2 regions of the Streptomyces sp. NPDC030798 genome follow, and region 2 is predicted to be linked to the other one. Evidence: predicted binding sites of a transcription regulator. Region 2 holds the regulator's gene; the other holds the start of a gene.
The links. The regulator HspR, encoded in region 2, represses chaperone genes until heat shock. The targets are predictions, from matches to a motif close to TTGAGNNNNNNNNNCTCAA.
Positions count from the first base shown of each region.

Region 1: the regulator HspR is predicted to act here: its motif matches at 2,428-2,446, upstream of lon (endopeptidase La).

Region 1 covers NZ_JBVIDR010000005.1:291,681-296,043, reverse strand. The annotation lists gene lon (endopeptidase La) at 1-2,405, opposite strand, end outside; gene ACZ404_RS14325 (rhomboid-like protein) at 2,603-3,361, opposite strand; gene ACZ404_RS14320 (spermine/spermidine synthase domain-containing protein) at 3,582-4,262, shown strand.
Region 2 covers NZ_JBVIDR010000017.1:4,302-8,664, forward strand. The annotation lists gene ACZ404_RS31405 (helix-turn-helix transcriptional regulator) at 1-455, opposite strand, end outside; gene ACZ404_RS31410 (sugar ABC transporter substrate-binding protein) at 864-1,970, opposite strand; gene ACZ404_RS31415 (heat shock protein transcriptional repressor HspR) at 2,319-2,771, opposite strand; gene dnaJ (molecular chaperone DnaJ) at 2,777-3,949, opposite strand; gene grpE (nucleotide exchange factor GrpE) at 4,022-4,363, opposite strand, start outside.

The DNA.
Region 1 (4,363 bases), on a different contig from region 2:
ACCTCCGGCGCCGCGCCGTTCGCGGCGGGCGAGAGCGCCAGTTCCAGAACCTGGCGCACGTCGGTCACGGCGTGGACGTCGAGCCCGTCCAGCACCTCGGCCGGGACGTCGTCCAGGTCGGGTTCGTTGCGCTTGGGGATGATGACGGTGGTCACCCCGGCGCGGTGGGCGGCGAGCAGCTTCTGCTTCACGCCGCCGATGGGCAGCACCCGGCCGGTCAGCGAGACCTCGCCGGTCATGGCGACGTCGGTGCGGACCAGGCGGCCGGAGAGCAGGGACGCGAGGGCCGTGGTCATCGTGATGCCCGCGCTCGGGCCGTCCTTCGGGACGGCGCCCGCCGGGAAGTGGATGTGCACGCCCCGGTCCTTCAAGTCGGCCACCGGCAGCTCCAGTTCGGCGCCGTGGCTGCGCAGGAAGCTCAGCGCGATCTGCGCCGACTCCTTCATCACGTCGCCCAGCTGGCCGGTCAGGGTCAGACCCGCGGCGCCCGTCTCCGGGTCGGCGAGGGACGCCTCGACGAAGAGCACGTCGCCGCCCGCTCCGGTGACCGCGAGGCCGGTCGCCACGCCGGGCACGGCCGTGCGGCGCTCGGCCGGGTCCTGGGCGGACTCGGGCACGTGGTGCGGACGCCCGATCAGACCGCGCAGGTCCTCGTCCCGGACGGTGAACGGCAGTTCTCGCTCGCCGAGTTCGTGCTGGGCGGCGACCTTGCGCAGCAACCGCGCGATGGACCGCTCGAGGGTGCGCACGCCCGCCTCGCGGGTGTACTCGCCGGCCAGCTTGCGCAGCGCGCCCTCGTCGATCGTGACCTCGTCCGTGCCGAGGCCGGCCCGCTCGAGCTGGCGCGGGAGCAGGTGGTCCCGGGCGATGACGATCTTCTCGTCCTCGGTGTAGCCGTCCAGCCGGACGATGTCCATGCGGTCCGCGAGCGCCTCCGGGATGGCCTCCAGGACGTTGGCCGTGGCGAGGAACACCACGTCGGACAGGTCCAGTTCGACCTCCAGGTAGTGGTCCCGGAAGGTGTGGTTCTGCGCGGGGTCGAGGACTTCGAGGAGGGCCGCGGCCGGATCGCCCCGGTAGTCCGAACCCACCTTGTCGATCTCGTCCAGCAGCACCACCGGGTTCATGGACCCGGCCTCCTTGACGGCACGGACGATCCGGCCGGGCAGCGCGCCGACGTACGTGCGCCGGTGCCCGCGGATCTCGGCCTCGTCCCGGACGCCGCCGAGGGCGACCCGGACGAACTTGCGGCCCATGGCGTGCGCGACGGACTCGCCGAGCGAGGTCTTGCCGACGCCGGGCGGGCCGACCAGGGCCAGTACGGCACCGCCGCGCCGCCCGCCGATGACGCCGAGGCCGCGCTCGCCGCGCCGCTTGCGCACGGCCAGGTACTCGGTGATGCGCTCCTTGACGTCGTCCAGGCCCGCGTGCTCGGCGTCGAGGATCGCCTTGGCGCCCTGGATGTCGTACGCGTCCTCGGTCCGCTCGTTCCACGGCATTTCCAGGACCGTGTCCAGCCAGGTCCGGATCCAGGAGCCCTCGGGCGACTGGTCGGAGGACCGCTCCAGCTTGTCGACCTCCTTCAGGGCCGCCTCGCGGACCTTCTCGGGCAGGTCGGCGGCCTCGACGCGGGCGCGGTAGTCGTCGGACTCCTCGCCGTCCTTCTCGCCGTTCAGCTCGCGCAGTTCCTTGCGGACGGCCTCGAGCTGACGCCGCAGCAGGAACTCACGCTGCTGCTTGTCGACGCCCTCCTGGACGTCCTTGGCGATGGTCTCGGCCACGTCCTGCTCGGCGAGGTGGTCGCGCAGTTGCTGGGTGGCGAGCTTGAGGCGGGCCACCGGGTCGGCGGTCTCCAGCAGGGCGACCTTCTGGTCGGTGGTGAGGAAGGGCGAGTAGCCGGAGTTGTCGGCGAGCGCGGAGACGCCGTCGATGGCCTGGACCCGGTCCACGACCTGCCAGGCGCCACGCTTCTTCAGCCAGCTGGTGGCGAGGGCCTTGTACTCCTTGACGAGTTCGGCGACGTGGCCCGGCAGCGGCTCGGGCACGCTCTCGTCGATCCGGGCGCCCTCGACCCACAGGGCCGCGCCGGGGCCGGTGGTGCCGGCGCCGATGCGGACGCGGCTGCGGCCACGGATCAGCGCCCCCGGGTCGCCGTCGGCCAGCCGGCCGACCTGCTCGACCGTGCCGAGCACACCCGTCTTGGCGTACGTGCCGTCGATGCGCGGAACCAGCAGCACCCTGGGCTTCCCGGGCTCCGACCGGGCGGCGGCCTGGGCGGCCTCCACCGCGGCACGCACCTCGGCGTCGCTCAGGTCCAGCGGAACCACCATGCCGGGCAGCACGACCTCGTCGTCGAGCGGCAGCACGGGCAGGGCGAGCGTGAACGCCGTGGACTCAGCAGCCATGATCTCCCCTTAGGCAGTCAACTTGAGCTATGCCGACTCAACTGCGGGGGGATCCGCCGTTGTTCCCGGCGGCGTGTTCGCTGTGAGCGATCAAGAGGACTGCGCAGGTGAGAGGGGGCGCACAGGGCGATTGGGGGTGCCGATCGCCTGCGGGTGCGGCTGGGCGCTCCCGCGCCCCTGGATGTACGGGCCGTTCCTCAGGCCGTGCTGCGGCGGAGTGCCGGCCAGCACGCGATGCCTATCGCCAGGGAGATCAGGTGGCCCCAGTTGGTCATGGGGTCCCGGAAGGCGATCAGGTCGGTGAGGAGTCGGGCGGTGACGAGGGCGAGGAGGGGCCGACGGAGCCACGGCCGGAGCAGGCCGGCCAGGGCGCCCGTGCTGGCGGCGACGCCGAAGCTGATGCCGTAGTCGAGGCGGTGCAGCGAGGTGTCGGGGAGGTGACCCACGAGGACGGCGAGGCCCACCGGGACCTCGGTCGCCAGGGTGGCCAGGACGTGCCCGGCCAGGAACACGCAGGCCGCCCGGGCGCCGCCGATCCGGCGTTCCAGCGCGGTGAGCACCAGCACGAAGGCAACCGCGTACGGCGACAGCACCCCGCCTGCGATCCACAGCGCGCTCGCCAGCAGCACCAGGACAGGTGTCCGCACCAGGTGGGCGACGTCCGTGCTGGAGCCCTGGTACAGGGCGTGCACGAGCGCGGGACTGGCGTGGGCGGCGAACAGGGAGGTGGCGGCGAGGACGGCGGCGTAGCCGAAGGTGAACGGCGTGCCGGTGGGGGTGGGCAGGAGGCGCCAGGGACGGAAGGCGGGGCGGGCCGGCGCCGGGACCGGCGCTGCGGCCGGTGCGGTGGCCGGTGCGGTGGCCGGCATCCCGCGCTGCCGGGGGATCCCGTCGAGGAGGGGCGCGTCCAGGGGCGGGGACACGGCCGTCTCGGGGCCGGTCACGGTCCGTTCCACGTGCAGCGCTCCTTCCGTCGCGGCCCCACCCTTCGCCCTTGCCGAGGCACCTGTCTATGACCGGCGCCACCCAGGGGCGGATTCTCAACAACCTCTCAGGCATCAGCGGGATCGCCCCCGGTCGCGCGGGGGTCCCTCGAACGGGTGCATCAGCGCCGCGCGGCGCCGGTCCGCCGTCAATTCACGTGAAGGTCATGGCGAGTTCGAGCAGGATGGACGTATGACTGCCGCCTACGACTCTCCCGTGGTCCTGGACCGTCGCGAAGGCCCGTACGGCGAGGTGGTGCTGCGCAGACACGGTGCGCTGCTGCAGATCATCGCCAACGGGTGCTTCCTGATGGACACCTCCGACGGCCGCTCGGAGCGGTTGCTGGTCGACGCCGCGTACGCCGCACTGGACGGACGCCCGGCGCCGCACGTGCTGATCGGCGGACTGGGGGTGGGCTTCTCCCTGGCGCACGCGGCGGCCGGCCGGCGCTGGGGGCGGATCACCGTCGTGGAGCGGGAGCGGGCCGTCGTCGACTGGCACCGGGAGGGCGGGCCGCTGTCCGCGCTGACCGCGGACGCGCTCGCCGATCCGCGGACAAAGATCGTCGAGTCCGACCTCGTGCGGTACGTCCATGAGACATCGGACACGTTCGACGCCCTGTGTCTCGACATCGACAACGGCCCCGGCTGGACCGTCACCGAGGACAACGGGGGCCTCTACACGCGTCCTGGACTCCAGGCGTGCGCACGGGTGTTGAAGCCGGGCGGGGTGATTGCCGTATGGTCGGCGCAGCCCTCTCCGGAATTTGAAGGTACCTTGCGGAATGCCGGGTTCCAGCAGGTGCGTACCGAAGAGGTGGCCGTTGCCCGGGGCGTTCCGGACGCCGTGCACCTCGGCGTCCGCCCTGGATAGCGACGGCGCGGTGTGTCCCCGTAATGTGCTGCCCTGACGCGGATCATTCAAGCGTCAATCGCAGTCATGGGATCACCCCACGGATTCCGGAAAGCAACAGG
Region 2 (4,363 bases):
TCCTCGCGGCGGATACCACCGGGCTGCACGGTGAGCACCTCGGTGGTGCAGGCCGCCGTCGCCTCGTCCATCGCCGCCTGGATGCGGGACAGTCCGTCCAGGACGCGGATGGCCGTGCCTTCACCCGGTGGCGTGAGCGCCTGCAGCTGCCGGCCGAGTCCGGCGTACCACTCGAACGCCGACACCGCCGAGCCCACCCGCCGCTGGCTCTCCCTGACCTCGTCGTAGACCCCGCGCAGCAGCCGGGTCATGACCTCCTGCGGGGAGGTCGGCACCAGCCAGTCCATGTCGTCGGGGTCGGGGTGCAGCAGGGCCAGCTCCAGCAGGCAGGGCACCGGCTCCGCGTCCGTGCGCGGCACACGTCCGCGCCGTACGGCCCGGGAATACACGCGATCCCCGGCCTCGCACAGTCGGTCGGCACCGTGTGGATGCTCCTCCGTTCCGTGCCCGGCCATCGCCCATTCCACCCCCGGTTTGCTGCCACCTACGCAGCGCAACTATGCGCGGCGCCCGCCGGGTCCGCAACACGGCTCTCCGGGTCGCGGCCGTGACTAACCATGGGTTTGTCCGGGTATCGTCCGGCCTCCGCCCCTCGCACTGCAACAAGCTGATGGTGGTGAACCAGCCGTCCCCCGGGCATCGTTGGTTCCGCTTCCCCCGGGTGCACGGCACCCGGAGCGGCCCCGGTCGGACACCCCCCGTCGGGCTGGGGCCGTTGCATCGCGCCCACGGGGGTGGCGCGATGCGGGAGGGCCGCCCTGTGCGGCACGTGACGCGGAACGCCGCCGTCCGACCACACCTGTCAGCGCCGCGTCATGTGCCGCCCTCCCCTGTCCCGCTGAGGAACCGGGGGCGGGGAACGACTACTTCAGGCCGATCGCCGCGCAGGCCGCCTTGTACTTGGCGGTGCAGATCTGGCCGATCGTGTAGATCCCGTCGGCGACGACCGTGTCCTTGATCTTGTCCTTGGTCATCGGGCTCACCGGGACCAGCCGGGCCGGGATGCTCTTGGCGCTGGGGCTGTCCACCTTGTCCTGGGTGAGGGCGTCGAACTGGATGTCCTTGCCCTGCACCTTGGTGATGGCCATCTGCGCCGCGGCCTCGGCCTCGGCCGAGTAGGGCTTGTAGACGCTCATGTACTGCTCGCCGGCCACCACCCGCTGCACGGCGGCCAGTTCGGCGTCCTGGCCGGTGATGGGGGGCATCTTGGTGACGCCGGCCGCCTTCAGGGCCTTGATGATGCCGCCGGCCATGGCGTCGTTGGCCGAGTAGACCGCGGCGATGTTGTCCTTGCCGATCTCGCTGATCGCCTGCGCCATCCTGGCCTGGGCGATCTCCGGCTTCCAGTCCTGGATGTCGTAGGTCTTGGCGATCGTCACCTTGCCGTTCAGCTCGGAGAGCGCGCCCTGCTTGAACTGCTTGGCGTTGGGGTCGGTGGGCGAGCCGTTGATCATGACGATCTTGTCGGAGCTGTCCACGCCCGAGCCCAGCGCCTCCAGCAGCGTGCGGGCCTGCACCTCGCCGACGAGCTCGTTGTCGAAGGAGACGTAGGCGTCGATCGGGCCCTCGGCCAGCCGGTCGTAGGCGATGACCGGAATCCCGGCGTCCTTGGCCTTCTTCACCATGGGGGCGATGACATGCGAGTCGACGGCGTCGAGGATGATGACGTCGACCTTCGCGTCGATCATCTTCTGCATCTGGCCGACCTGCGTCTTGGAGTCCGCGTTCGCGTTGACGTACTGGGTGATGCCCCGCTTGCCGGTCAGCTCCGAGACCGTCCGCTTGATGATGGGGTAGTCGAAGTTCTCGTACCGCGTGTTCGTCTCTTCCGGCATCAGCACGCCCACGGTGATGTCGTCGCCCTTCGTCGGGCTCGCGTCGCTCGAACCCCCCGTCGCGTTCAGCACGCCGCAGCCGGCGAGCGAAAGGGTCATCGTGGATGCGGCCACGGATATGGCGATACGACGCATTCGAGGGCTCACTTCAGGTGCGTTCCGGACGTGGGTGCTGCTTTACGACCCAGGTGTCTGAAAAGCCAACGCGGATCGCCCACCCGGCGTCAAGCGGAATCACTTAACGAACGCGCAACAGCACGCTCCGCTGTCCTGTGAAGGGGTAGCGGAATCACCTGCAAACACTCTTTACGGACCCTTCATCCGGGGGGCGTCCAGGAGTCGGCGGAGTGAACGGATTCGATCACAAGATCGAACGGACCCGGCCAACCATCCACCGGTGCGTGACACGGCGCCGGCACGGCGAGGGCCCGCGGGGGCTGGAAGCCCGCGGGCCCTGTGTTCCACTCGAGTGAGCCGGCGGGCTCAGTCCGCCTGCTGCTGCCGCTTCGGCCGCCAGACCACCAGTGCGCTGGTCTGCTGGACCTCCTGGTACGGGACCAGGTCGCGGCGGTAGGAGGCGTGGACGGCGGCCTCGCGCTGCTGCATCGCGGCCGCCGCGCCCTCCAGGGCCGCCTGCAGCTCCGCGACGCGGGACTGCAGGGCGGCGACCTGGTTCTCCAGTTCGATGATGCGCTTGATGCCGGCCAGGTTGATGCCCTCGTCCTGCGACAACTGCTGCACCTGGCGGAGCAGTTCGATGTCACGGGCCGAGTAGCGGCGGCCGCGGCCGGCGGTGCGGTCCGGGGAGACCAGGCCCAGGCGGTCGTACTGACGCAGCGTCTGCGGGTGCAGTCCGGAGAGCTGGGCCGCCACCGAGATGACGTAGACCGGGGTCTCCTCGGTCAGTTCGTACGGGTTGCGCCGACGACCGTCCATCTGTGTCAATCTCCCTTCGCGGCCTCGAACAGCCCCGCCCGCGGGTCCTCGCCCGCGGTCGCCTCGCGATACGCCTCGAGCGCGTCACGAGCCTTCCCCGGCAGGTCCTTGGGGACACTCACCTCGACGGTGACCAGCAGGTCGCCGCGGGTGCCATCCTTGCGGACCGCGCCCTTGCCCCGGGCCCGCATCGTACGGCCGTTCGGCGTGCCGGGCGGCAGTTTCAGGGTGACGACGGGCCCGCCCAGGGTCGGCACCCGGATCTCGCCGCCGAGGACCGCCTCGGGATACGTCACCGGCACGGTGACGGTGAGGTTGTCGCCCTTGCGCCCGAACACGGGGTGCTCGCCCACGTGCACCGTGACGTACAGGTCGCCCGCCGGTCCGCCCCGCTCGCCGGGCGCGCCCTTGCCGCGCAGCCGGATCCGCTGCCCGTCCGTCACCCCGGCCGGGATGCGGACCTGCATGGTGCGGGAGGACTTGGCGCGGCCGCTGCCCTTGCACTCCAGGCACGGGTGCTCGGCGATCAGGCCGCGGCCCTTGCAGTCGGGGCAGGGGTCGGTGAGCGAGAAGCCGCCGCCCGAGCCCCGGGCGACCTGCCCGGTGCCGACGCAGGTCGGGCACACGCGCGGCGTGCCGTTCTTGTCGCCGGTGCCCGAACAGGCCTTGCAGGGCGCCTGGGAGGACATCCTGAGCGGCACCGTGGCGCCCTCGATGGCCTCCGTGAAGCTGAGCGTGACCTCGGTGTCGATGTCCTGGCCGCGCCGGGGCTGGGTCCGCGTGGTGCCCGTGCCGCCGCGGTTGAACAGGCCCCCGAAGACGTCACCGATGCCGCCGCCGAAGCCGCCGCCCTGGGCGGTGCCCCCTCCTCCGAAGAGGTCGCCCAGGTCGAAGTTGAAGGAGCCGCCGCCGGCGCCCGGCCCGGGACGGAAGCCGCCGCTTCCGAACAGGGCGCGGGCCTCGTCGTACTCCTTGCGCTTCTTGGGGTCGCCGAGGATGTCGTTCGCCTCGGAGATCTCCTTGAAGCGTTCCTCCGCCCTGGCGTTGCCCTTGTTGGCGTCCGGGTGGAACTCGCGGGCGAGCTTCCGGTACGCCTTCTTGATCTCGGCCTCGGTGGCGTCCTTGGGGACGCCGAGGACCTTGTAGTAGTCCTTCTCGATGAAGTCCTTGGTGCTCATCCCCGACGTCCCTCCTTCCTGCTGCTGTCCGCCCTGCTCCTGCCGGCGGTGATCACGTCAGCGGTGATTACGTCAGCCCTCCTCCGGGCCACCGTTCTCCTTGTCGTCGGCCGGCTTGGCCTCGGTGCTCTCCTCGGCGCCCTCGGCCTTCACGGTCTGCGCGCCGGGCTGCGGCTCGGCCACGGCCACCCGCGCGGGGCGGATGGTGCGCTCGCCGATGCGATACCCGGGCTGCAGGATGGCCACGCACGTGGTCTCCGTGACGTCCGGCGCGTACGAGTGCATCAGGGCCTCGTGGATCGTCGGGTCGAAGGGCTCGCCCTCCTTGCCGAACTGCTGCAGGCCCATCTTCGCCGCGACGGTCTCCAGCGACTCGGCGACGGACTTGAAACCGCCCACCAGTTCGCCGTGTTC